One region of the Shewanella sp. 10N.286.52.C2 genome, then DNA from elsewhere that is predicted to be linked to it. Evidence: predicted binding sites of a transcription regulator. Region 1 holds the regulator's gene; the other holds the start of a gene.
What was found. Region 1 encodes sigma-54, which starts transcription at its own class of promoters, with help from an activator protein. Its sites were predicted from a motif close to GTTGGCACGNNNNTNGNNT; they were not measured.

Region 1 (5,736 bases):
TTGTGGAAAATAGAATGACCGCTTTAGGTGTCACTCATATTTATCAAGGTGTTGATGATAAACTAGTGCCTTACCAAAGCCTGTTAGATACCTATGGCGTTAGCCCAGATGAAGTCGCCTATATTGGTGATGACATGGTTGACTTACCTGTGATGAAACAGGTTGGCCTTGCAGTTTGTGTGGCTGATGGCCATCCTTATGTTAAACAACATTGCCATATGACCACCACCATTAACGGCGGAAATGGCGCATTACGTGAACTCACCGATTTGCTATTACTTAGCCAAGATAAGTTTGAAAATGCCCACGGAATGAGTATATGAGCCGAGTGACCTTCGCTATTATCGGATTTTTTGGCGCAGCCTTAGTCCTTTATTGGCAAGTACAAGTTAAACGTAGTCAGATGGAGGCAAGTACATTGCCAGCCCCTGCTCGCCCTGATTTTATCGCCAATGACTTACGCACCACTGAATTTAATGAGCAAGGTTTAGTGCAAAGCCGAGTCTCAGCGAAATACATGGAGCACTTTCAGCAAAGTAATGAAACCATGTTTACTGAGCCTGTCTACCTTATTTATCCTGAAAATGGTGAAGCCGAATGGCAATTAAGCGCAGATTTAGGCAAGCTGAATAATGAAACAGGCAAAGTAGTTTTAGAAAATAATGTTATTATTGATGCAATAAACATCGACGAGCCATTACAATCTTTGACAACCACCATGTTGGCACTCGATATGAACACCATGATTTTGACCTCAGATAGACAAATTTTTGTTACTGGGTCAGATTTTAATATACAAGGTTTAGGCCTGTATGCTGATTTAAATGCTCAAGAACTTGAACTTTTAAGTCAAGTAGAAGGAACGTATGAAGCAAAGTAAACTTTTGATTGCCTCACTACTCAGTGTAGTCAGTATTGCCAGCGCCTATGCAAAAGAAGGCGATTTACAGCAAGAGCTTAAAGTCGCAGCTGTGAGCCAAAAAGCTGACATAAAAAACAATCAGGTCATCTTCTATGGCCCAGTTAATGTGACTCAAGGGTCGATTAACATTAATGCCGACGAATTACGCGCATTTGGCACCGAAAGCGGCACCCAAAAAACCATGGTTGCCACAGGTAACCCTGCGACATTTTCCCAAGAGTTAGATGATGGCCGTATTGGTACTGCCAGTGCCGATGAAATTAAATATGAGCTTGCCACTAGCATTTTAACCTTAACGGGTAATGCTAAATTGGACCAAGCTGGCAGCCAGGTTACTGGTAACCTAATTAGCTACAACATTGAAAAGCAGCAGTTAATTGCTGAAAGCACCGGTACTGGTGAAGATCGGGTTATCACTATTTTTCAACCAGAAAGTCACCCAGACTTGATTGATTCTGAAAAGAAAAAAGATGAGCAACCACATTTACCAGACAGCGCTAAACCCGGTGATGACACGCCACCAGCTATAATTGAAAACAACAATTTATCTGCTGTAGAGGCTGTGAACTCAACTGAAACACCCGAAGTAACTGAATCACTTAACGCTGAGGCGCAGGCGACATTGTCAGCCCCAGCAGCTGAGCAAAATGACTAATGACCCAAATTACGTTAACCGCTGAAAATCTCGCTAAGAGTTATAAAAGTCGCCAGGTAGTAAAAGATGTCAGCCTGACGGTAAAAACCGGCCAAATTGTTGGCTTACTTGGCCCTAATGGTGCGGGTAAAACCACCACCTTTTATATGGTCGTAGGCCTAGTCAAAAGTGATAAGGGCCGCATTCTGATCGATGAAGATGATTTAACCGCAGATCCAATGCATTTGCGCGCCCGAAAAGGCATTGGCTACTTACCTCAAGAAGCCAGTATTTTTCGTAAGCTCACAGTACACGATAATATAATGGCAGTGCTTCAAACTCGCAAAAGCTTATCAAATGAGCAGCGCATTGAAGAACTGGAACATTTATTAGAAGAATTTAACATAACTCATATCCGTGATAGCCAAGGTATGGCGTTATCGGGAGGCGAGCGTCGCCGAGTTGAAATTGCACGCGCATTAGCGGCAAATCCTAAGTTTATTTTATTAGATGAACCTTTTGCAGGGGTAGATCCTATCTCAGTAATCGACATCAAGAAAATTATTCAACAACTTAAAAGCCGTGGTTTAGGGGTGCTAATTACCGACCATAATGTCCGTGAAACACTTGATGTGTGTGAGCGAGCATATATTGTGAGTCACGGAAACTTGATTGCTGAAGGAACACCTGCTGAGATCTTAGTCAATCAGCAAGTTAGGTCGGTATACTTAGGTGAACAATTCAAGCTATAGTTAGCACTATTCAGTTTTTAGTATGGCATTCGCGGCCAACAACAAACCTTAATCTAGTCTATTTTTCTAGGATCATAAACTAGCGCCCACACTGTTCGTCGCGATGATGTAATTCAATTAGGGACAAGCGGTACATGAAAGCCTCACTCCAACTCAAAATGGGTCAACACTTAACCATGACCCCACAGTTGCAACAAGCGATTCGCTTATTGCAACTTTCCTCATTGGAGCTACAGCAAGAAATTCAACAAGCACTTGATTCAAACCCGCTATTAGAGCTTGAAGACGAATTCACTAAAGCCAAAGAGCCCGTAAAAGAAAACGCCCTGCAAACTGACACCGATTTTAGTGATAATAGCCAAGTCACCATAGAAAAAGACACCTCAACGGTTGATACCACTGAATCGCTCACTAAAGATTCTATGCCTGAAGAACTCCCTATGGATACCACATGGGATGAGGTGTATACCGCCTCGCCGACTTCTGGCTCTGGCGCAGTATCGAGCGGTAATGATATGCCGTTTCAAGGCGAAACCAGTGAAGGCTTGTATGAGCATCTTGAATGGCAAAAAAACCTCACTCCCTTTTCTGAAAATGACTTAGTGATTGCAACCGCCATTATTGATGCCATTGATGAGCGCGGTTACCTCACCCAGAGCGTTGAAGACATTTTGCAATCCTTAGGCACTGACGATATCGAACTCGATGAAGTTGAAGCTGTACTTAAACGGGTACAACACTTCGATCCCGTCGGCATTGCAGCGCGAGATTTAAGTGAGTGTCTATTAATTCAATTAGGCCAATACCCTAATGAAATTCCTTGCATAGATAATGTTAAGTTACTGATTAAAGATCATCTTGATTTAATCGCCGGTCGTGACTTTAGGTTACTGATGCGTAAAACCAAGCTTAAAGAAGATGATTTACGTGAAGCCATTGAATTTATTCAAACGCTCAATCCACGTCCAGGCTTGCAAATTACCCCCATTAAAGATGAGTACGTCATTCCTGATGTTACTGTACTTAAAAAGAATGGTCGCTGGGTGGTCGAGCTAAATCCCGATAACATGCCTAAAATTGGCGTTAATCAGCAATATGCAGCTATGGCCAAAGGCGGTTCAAGCCAAGCTGACAGCCAATTTATTCGTGGTCATTTACAAGAAGCTAAATGGTTTATCAAAAGCATCGATAGCCGTAATGAAACCTTACTAAAAGTGGCTAACTGTATCGTACAATTTCAGCAAGGTTTCTTTGAGTTCGGTGAAGAAGCCATGAAGCCGATGGTGCTCAATGATATTGCTGAAGCGGTTGAAATGCACGAGTCGACCATTTCACGGGTCACGACCCAAAAATACATGCATACCCCCCGTGGACTTTTTGAACTAAAATATTTTTTCTCAAGCCATGTAAGTACCGATGATGGTGGAGAATGCTCTTCTACAGCAATTCGCGCATTTATTAAAAAGCTCGTAGCTGCAGAAAACCCGAAAAAGCCTCTTAGTGATAGTAAAATGGCGACACTATTGGCTGAACAAGGGATTAACGTTGCTCGACGTACGATAGCCAAATATCGAGAGGCAATGCTCATCCCTCCCTCAAACCAACGCAAAAGCTTATAACTTTTTGTTATTGGAGGATGACCTATGCAAATTAACCTGACTGGAAACCATATTGAAATAACTCAATCTTTACGGGAATACGTGCAAACAAAATTTTCAAAGCTTGAACGACACTTCGAACAGATCAATAATGTTCACGTTGTGCTCGATGTTCAAAAGCTACAACAGATTGCCGAAGCCAAACTGCACCTAAAAGGCGGTGAAGTGTTTGCTGTATCGCGTAACGCTGATATGTATGTGGCAATAGACGCCCTGATAGATAAGCTAGACCGTCAGGTAATTAAACATAAAGAGAAACTCACTAAGCATTAACGATGGAACTTCGTACCATCCTGCAGCCGGCGTGCACTACCTGTGCCACTCCGGGCAGTAAGAAAAAGGTACTGGAATTAATCAGCAATTTAATGGCTGCCCAGTACCCAACCCTTTCTTCACAGGCTATTTTTGAAAGTCTAATAGCGCGTGAAAAAATGGGCAGTACAGGTATAGGAAATGGCATAGCAATTCCACATGGGCGCTTAGATAATATCGAAGAACCCATTGCTATTTTAATCAAATGCGAAGAGCCAATCGCCTTTGATGCCATAGACAAGCAACCTGTAGATATTTTATTTGCGCTTCTTGTACCTGCAGATCAGTGCCAGCAACACCTAAGCACATTATCTAGCATGGCAGAGAAACTCAGTGATAAATTGATACTTAAACGACTTCGAAAGAGTCATGACGCTACAGAACTTTATCAGGTTATTACTGCATGAAACTTGTCATCGTATCGGGACGTTCAGGTTCAGGAAAATCAGTCGCACTGAGAGTGCTTGAAGATTTAGGTTATTACTGTGTTGATAACCTGCCACTGCCACTGATTGGCAGCCTGCTTGAACAGCTTAAAGATAGTAACGAGCTTGTCGCCATTAGCGTCGATGTGCGTAATATCGAAGAGCAAGGCAAAGTACTCAAAGAGCAAATTGCTTTACTGTCTGACGATACCAGCATTACCAGTTTCTTTTTAAACGCCAACGATAAAGTGTTACTGAAGCGTTTTAGTGAGACCCGCCGATTACACCCACTGTCTAAGAATCAAATTTCGTTACAAGAAGCCATTAAGCTTGAGGGGCGGTTACTCGAACCCATAGCCAAAATGGTTGATCACTATATCGACACCTCGCAAACTAATATCTACGAATTGAGCGATCATGTTCGGCAAATCTTGCTAGGCAGTGTTGATAAAGAATTAGTGGTACATTTTGAGTCATTTGGCTTTAAGCATGGCATGCCGGCTGAAGCAGACTTTATGTTTGATGTGCGCTTTTTACCGAATCCGCACTGGGAGCTTGAGTTAAGGCCCTACACAGGCCTAGATGCGCCCGTGCAAGAGTTCTTAGAGCGACAGCCTTTGGTGAATAAGTTTATCTGGCAAATTGAAAACCTTTTTGACACTTGGATGCCACATTTAGAGCGTAATAACCGCAGCTACCTGACCATTGCCATTGGTTGTACTGGCGGTCAGCACCGTTCGGTTTATATTGCCGATCAGCTCGCTAAACGTTTCAACAACTCTAAGCACAAAGTCAGCGCCCGCCATAGAGAGCTTGGCATTGAATAAGCTAACCACATCGCCAGCCAAAACGGTGGCCTATTCAAAGCAAATTACCATCAGTAACAAGCTAGGCTTGCATGCGCGAGCGGCGACTAAATTGGCAATTTTAGCTACCGAGTTTGACGCAACTATCACCCTTATCCAAGGTGAGAAACAAGCCAGTGCTGCCAGTGTATTGGGGTTATTAATGTTAGAAAGTGGCATTGGTAAAA
Region 2 (5,736 bases), on a different contig from region 1:
TGTTGATAGCTAATCAGTTGTAGATAGTTAATCGGTTGTAAATAGTAAAAGCTCCCAAAGCAAAAGGTTCGAGAGCTTTTATTATGATATTTAAAACGAGTTAACAGAGATCTTTTATGGTGGTAGAGCTACCATTATCCATCACTGAACGAATACCATTATCTCGTGATGCGACACTGGCATACATCTGACTGGTACCAATAATTTGATGATTAGCCGCTTTAAGGTTGAAATAGGGCTTATCATTTTTAGCGGTTTCTTTAGTGAATTTATCTTCGCTTTGAGAATTGACTTGCACCGAGGCGATACCATTATTAGCGCCACTTTTAGCGGCATATAGCTCACTGGTCAGTATCACCTCGCCATTGCCAGCCTTTAATGCAAACTTGAACTGACCATTATTGCCTTTGCTTAACTCGAACCATCCAGACATAACACGCTCCTAATTACAGTGCTCGTAGTACATATAGTTAGTGCATACCAAAAATAGTATGCACATATGTTTTATGAAATTAAGTCTAGTAAAAAGAACCTTTAACGGTAGCAACTTTAGTTGGAGTTTCAGCAATAAAATGGAAGGTGCTTGAGCGTTACAAACTTGAACTGAAAATCCGAAGGATAGCGAACGATCAATAAAAAATATGGTCTCCCCACAAGGACTCGAACCCTGATCGATCGCTTAGGAGGCGACTGCTCTATCCTGTTGAGCTATAGGGAGACTAAGCGCAATTATACAAGTTTTAATCTTGATTAAAAGGCTTTAAATTTAGTTGCTTAAATCTTAATCACGATATCTTGTATTTGAATATTCCCTGTTGCGTCTATGCCTTGTAATACTGCGGTGGCACTTTCTTCTGATACTTGATCAATAGTGACTGTTGCGCGGTTTGGTGTGGCAACGGCGCGCATTAAATTCACTCTGTCAGGGATGTTTTGTTGCAGCACTATTTGAAAGCTATCACCGGCTCTCACATGGTGCTTACGGCCTAAGTTAATAATTATTCTATTGCCTTGTTTAGCCACAATTTGTCCCAGCAGTGGGCGACAATTAAGCAAATTATCAATGTCAGCAGTGCTTTGCTGCATAAGCTGGTTAACGGTTTGGCCATAGCTTGAGCGCCAAAAACGTTTAGTGGTGGGTGATACGGTTTCGTCACGTTCAAACTCCCACTGCGCCTGTGCTGAGTAATCTTTACTCCAGACTTTTTCACCGCTAATAGCGTGATACAAAGTTAACTTAAAGCTGATTTGTCTTTGTGGATAGCCGTGAAATAAGCCAAATATTAATCCTGAGGTGGGCTCGGTTGACATATCGAGGATTTCTGGTTGTAAGATATATTGGCTATCGGTGATTTCGCCTAACCAACTTGGGATGCGATTACCTTTAAAATTGATTAACTCATTGCTGTGATCTAGTGCTTCATCGGCGTGAATGCGGGCAAAGCTATTATGGGAGTGACTATTTAGTAGCACGCCATACTGTTGTGATAGTGCTTGAGTAAAGTTTAATAACTGACCATAACGTAATTGAGCGCGATCTTGAATACTGGCCTGAGGCACCATTATTGCCGCTCTTAATTGCTGACCTCGGCATTGCTGAGCTGAGTCGCCTTGAAGATCTAATCTTAGTAATACAGTAATGTCAGTGCTGGTGAGCATTTCAGATACCAGTTCAATATTATTGTCTTGTCCTATATGACTAAACTGAAATGCATCTTGGCTTAACTGCCCCTGACCCGAGATGTATTGACTATTAACGTTAACACCAACCCCAGCTTGCATGCTGGCATAGCTTAGCGCTTGGCTGATCGCCACTTCACGCGCCTTATCTACATTGCCATTAATGATATTCGCATGGCCTGTTACTTCAATAATTTCAGCTTTTAACGGCAGACTCAAGATACTGACAAACAGCAATATGGCTGCGGAGTAGAGTCGCTGGGTTGTTTTACTGCATATTTTCATATTAATCACTTGCTTAAAGATAACGATGAACGACTAATACAGTGCCAAGTTTATGGCGTTAAAGTACTAGGAGCGATTGTTTGAGAATAAATGCAAAGAATGTGCCTGTTATTGGTTTTCAATATATAAGTCGTTAAGCCAATGCTGAAAGGGATTAATTATCTAAAGTTTTTATCCTGATTGCCGATAGTGTTTTTAGAATTCATTTTTAACCTTTAGGCCTCAAACGCCTTAGCCCATAGCAATGCTTGAGTTAAATACAGGAATGCAATATGCGCCGAATTGGTTTACTTCCAATCATGATGTTGATGACAGCTTGTGCTGGCTCACAACCGACAGAGTATGATGATTTATCTTATGTCAATGAAGGCTATGAGATGAATTTTTGGTATGAGTCTGAGCCCAAAACGGATCATGTTATTCACTACGATATTCAGCAGTCAGGCATAGCGCCCAAAGCTGGGGTTAACCGCTTGGCGGAAAAAATTGTCAATGAATTAGTGCTACAAAACGACAGCTTACGAGCTGATCAACCACTGCTGATCACCACACCTGTCATGCTTGATGATTACGGACAAACTAATTTGCTGGGGCAGCAATTGCAGCAAGGCATGTTGACTGCATTTCATGCCAATGAATTTAATCTTGTTGATATGAATGTGGCTAGTTCACTTCGCGCCACTGCGGAGGGTGAGTTTATTTTAAGCCGCGACTGGAAGCAGCTTGCCACAGATTTAGCGGTATCCCATGTGGTCGTAGCCACCATGGGCACTACCTCAGAGGGTGTGGTGGTCAATGCCAGAATTGTCAATACTAGCAATAATCGAGTAGTGTCAGCGGTACAAACCTTTGTTAAAACCCACAGCCTGCCAGGCTATTTAACACCTGCCAATAAGGTGATTTCAAAAGACGGCATCTTGTATCGAAACGAGCATGCAGGTATGGCAAGCGTGACTATTTTAGGAGATAACCAATGAAGGCAATACTGTTTGCAGCCCTGACAGCAGCACTCACCTTGTCCGGGTGTGCGGTAAACGACAAGTATGTGCAATGGGAAACCGAGGCGCCTAAACAATTTCCTAAACTAACCGCTATTGGTTATGCGCCGTTAACAACGCAACCGGCAACAGAGCAATCTCACAAGGTGTTAATGGCGATGCAAGCGTCTAAAATTGCCGCTTATCGTGAACTGGCTGAGCAAGTGTATGGCCAGCAGATTGATGCCAGTAGCCAGGTCGATGATTGGTTGCTGAATAAGCAAACCGTTACCGCCAGTGTCTCGGGCATGATTAAAGGCGCTAAAGTGGTCAAAAGCTATCCGGCTGGTGATATGTATGTGACTGAGTTAGAACTGGATTTTTCACAGGTATGGAGCCTATATCAGCAGCAAAATAGGCCTAGAACGATTAAGCATGTGACTTACTTTTAGTTAAATTTAATTATTTAAATCCAGTCATTTAAATTAAATTAACTTAACTGAAGTACAAAAAAAACCGCTCTTTGAGCGGTTTTTTGGTTTTTAAAACACAATCTAGCAACTCGCAGGGCAGTTAATTACCGCCTCGATTATGCTTTAAGGTTTTGCCCTAAAGAGGAAATCGTTGAAGTTCGGCCTTTGTCATTATAGGTCAGGCTTGATGCATTACGGCTCATTTGCAGCGCTTGAGAGAAGCGATTAAGGCTGGCTATATTAAGCTCAATTAAGCTGGCATTTTGACTATTGATGGCCTTGCACTCGTCTAGAATCGCTTTGGCTTCTTCGACTTTAACAATGAGTTCTGGCTCAGCGTTTAATAATGCTTTTTCTGGGTGAGAGGCTAACTTTTCATCATTAAGTTTGAGGTTGTTTAGGCAGTCAACCTTGTCTTTTGCCAGTGACAGTAGTTTATCTGCGTCACGTTCAGTAAGGGCTAATTTTTCTTCAGATACAAGTAATTTCAGCGACGACAAGGTGTCGTGCTGAAAAGATAACAGCTGTAGTAATTCAGTCATAAGTTACTCTTTATTAAAACCCACATTACCCGTTAAGTAATGTGTGGCCGATAATATCAAGAGTAACGATGAGGTTACTCTTGGTCGAAATTTAATCCGTCAAGATCAGCTTCAAAGCTAGCAATGTTAGCAGCTAACTTTTCAGGATCGACTTTGTAGCGACCTTCTGAAATTGCTAATTTAATTGCATCAACTTTGCTTTGGTCAACTTCTGGTAAAGATGCCATATTACTCTGCACTCCCTGCAGCTGCTGCGCTTGTGCAGTAATACTGACCGAATCCGTTTTTACTGGGGCAGCCGTGGTCTTAGCCGCTGAGTCAGCTGTTTGCGTTGTTGCTCCTGCGTCGCGATTGGTGCGCAACTGAGCATGAGAAGCTGTTTTTAGATGGTTAATATCAATTGCCATGTGAGGCTCCAGCGTAATGTTAGGGTTTTCCAAACAGGTTATCGGCCTTGTCAGAAAAAACTTTAGAATATTTTACATTCTAACTTCAACTTCGCCAACGCCTGTGACAATGACATCTAATCGCCTGTTAGAATTGCTATTTCTGACTCTAATAGCATCGCCAATATTACCATCTCTTAGTGCTTCTCCGGCAGTTTTTATTTCAAATGCGTTTGTTTTAGCATAAATAGATACCGAATCTCCTTTGCAAACAAAGCATAAATTATTGTTTAGCAAAGGCGCTTTAGCTGACACACGCCTTTTTGAGCGGGTACCGAGTAATTGTGAGATCTCAGAAAAAAACTGCCCGCGGATACTGTGTTGGTCAACATAGTTAATTGCCACATTATCTGCTGTGATTAACTCACCTTTTTCAATAATTCCCAATGCTGTCACCACTGGATACATAACCTCAACTTTAACCGAGATAAACATTTGCCATGGGTAGTCATAGTCAGGGCTGATACAGCTAATTTTGACTGTGTTGGTGCGGCTAATTTCGCGGTCACTGGCCATTTCAACACTAATGGGTGGCAAACATCTTGGCGGTGTTAATCGGCCATCAAGATTTTGCGGGCTAATGTTGATCACCGCATTGGGCTTTTTAGCAATTTTTTTTGCTACTACCTCTTTAGCTAATTCAGTAATGGTCGATAGAGAGTAAGTTATGGTGGCATCTTCACTGGCGTTAACCGGTAAAGATAAAAAAATAATGATCAATAGTAGAATGTTTTTCTTCATAATATTCTAACTAGCTTGATTGGCCAGGTTACCTCTAAACTTCAATTTTAATTAGCAATGATAAGGCTAAACATTCTCAATGTTATCTTTGTCAGAAGTTTGACTTTTTTCATTGAAATCGTCGCTTAAATGCGATGTGACCACAATCAAGCAAAAACTATGCCTATAGCTAAATTTAAGCGCTAAATCAGCAAATGGGCATAAATTACTGTGTTACAATTTGCGAAAATGGTTTTACTGTCGCTTTAAAACACTGATTAACAGTGAACTCTAATAATAAATCCCACTAGGGAAAGCATTCATAAAACAAGGCAGGGTTATGTCGAGCATTCTTGATTCAGTTAATAAACGTACCCAACTGGTAGGCCAAAATAGACTGGAGTTACTGCTTTTTAAACTTAATGGTCGCCAACGTTTCGGTATCAACGTTTTTAAAGTAAAAGAAGTATTACAGTGTCCGCCACTGACAAAGTTACCCCGTTTAAGCCCAATGATTAAAGGTATTGCTCACATTCGGGGCTCGACTATTTCAGTGATTGATTTAAGTGCGGCAACCGGTGGCCGTCCGTTGGCATCGACTGAAAATTGCTTC

Region 2: the regulator sigma-54 is predicted to act here: its motif matches at 2,056-2,074, upstream of BCU94_RS01410 (flagellar assembly protein T N-terminal domain-containing protein).

What each region holds. Positions count from the first base shown of each region.
Region 1 is NZ_MCTV01000013.1:19,343-25,078, reverse strand. Features, by position in the region: gene kdsC (3-deoxy-manno-octulosonate-8-phosphatase KdsC) at 1-323, shown strand, start outside; gene lptC (LPS export ABC transporter periplasmic protein LptC) at 320-880, shown strand; gene lptA (lipopolysaccharide transport periplasmic protein LptA) at 867-1,577, shown strand; gene lptB (LPS export ABC transporter ATP-binding protein) at 1,577-2,308, shown strand; gene BCU94_RS05950 (RNA polymerase factor sigma-54) at 2,443-3,927, shown strand; gene hpf (ribosome hibernation promoting factor) at 3,952-4,239, shown strand; gene ptsN (PTS IIA-like nitrogen regulatory protein PtsN) at 4,242-4,685, shown strand; gene rapZ (RNase adapter RapZ) at 4,682-5,530, shown strand; gene BCU94_RS05930 (HPr family phosphocarrier protein) at 5,556-5,736, shown strand, end outside.
Region 2 is NZ_MCTV01000002.1:111,948-117,683, reverse strand. Features, by position in the region: gene BCU94_RS01420 (YegP family protein) at 101-433, opposite strand; tRNA gene BCU94_RS01415 (tRNA-Arg) at 643-718, opposite strand; gene BCU94_RS01410 (flagellar assembly protein T N-terminal domain-containing protein) at 775-1,965, opposite strand; gene BCU94_RS01405 (FlgO family outer membrane protein) at 2,238-2,942, shown strand; gene BCU94_RS01400 (LPP20 family lipoprotein) at 2,939-3,394, shown strand; gene BCU94_RS01395 (flagellar protein FlgN) at 3,532-3,957, opposite strand; gene flgM (flagellar biosynthesis anti-sigma factor FlgM) at 4,032-4,364, opposite strand; gene flgA (flagellar basal body P-ring formation chaperone FlgA) at 4,437-5,144, opposite strand; gene BCU94_RS01380 (chemotaxis protein CheV) at 5,464-5,736, shown strand, end outside.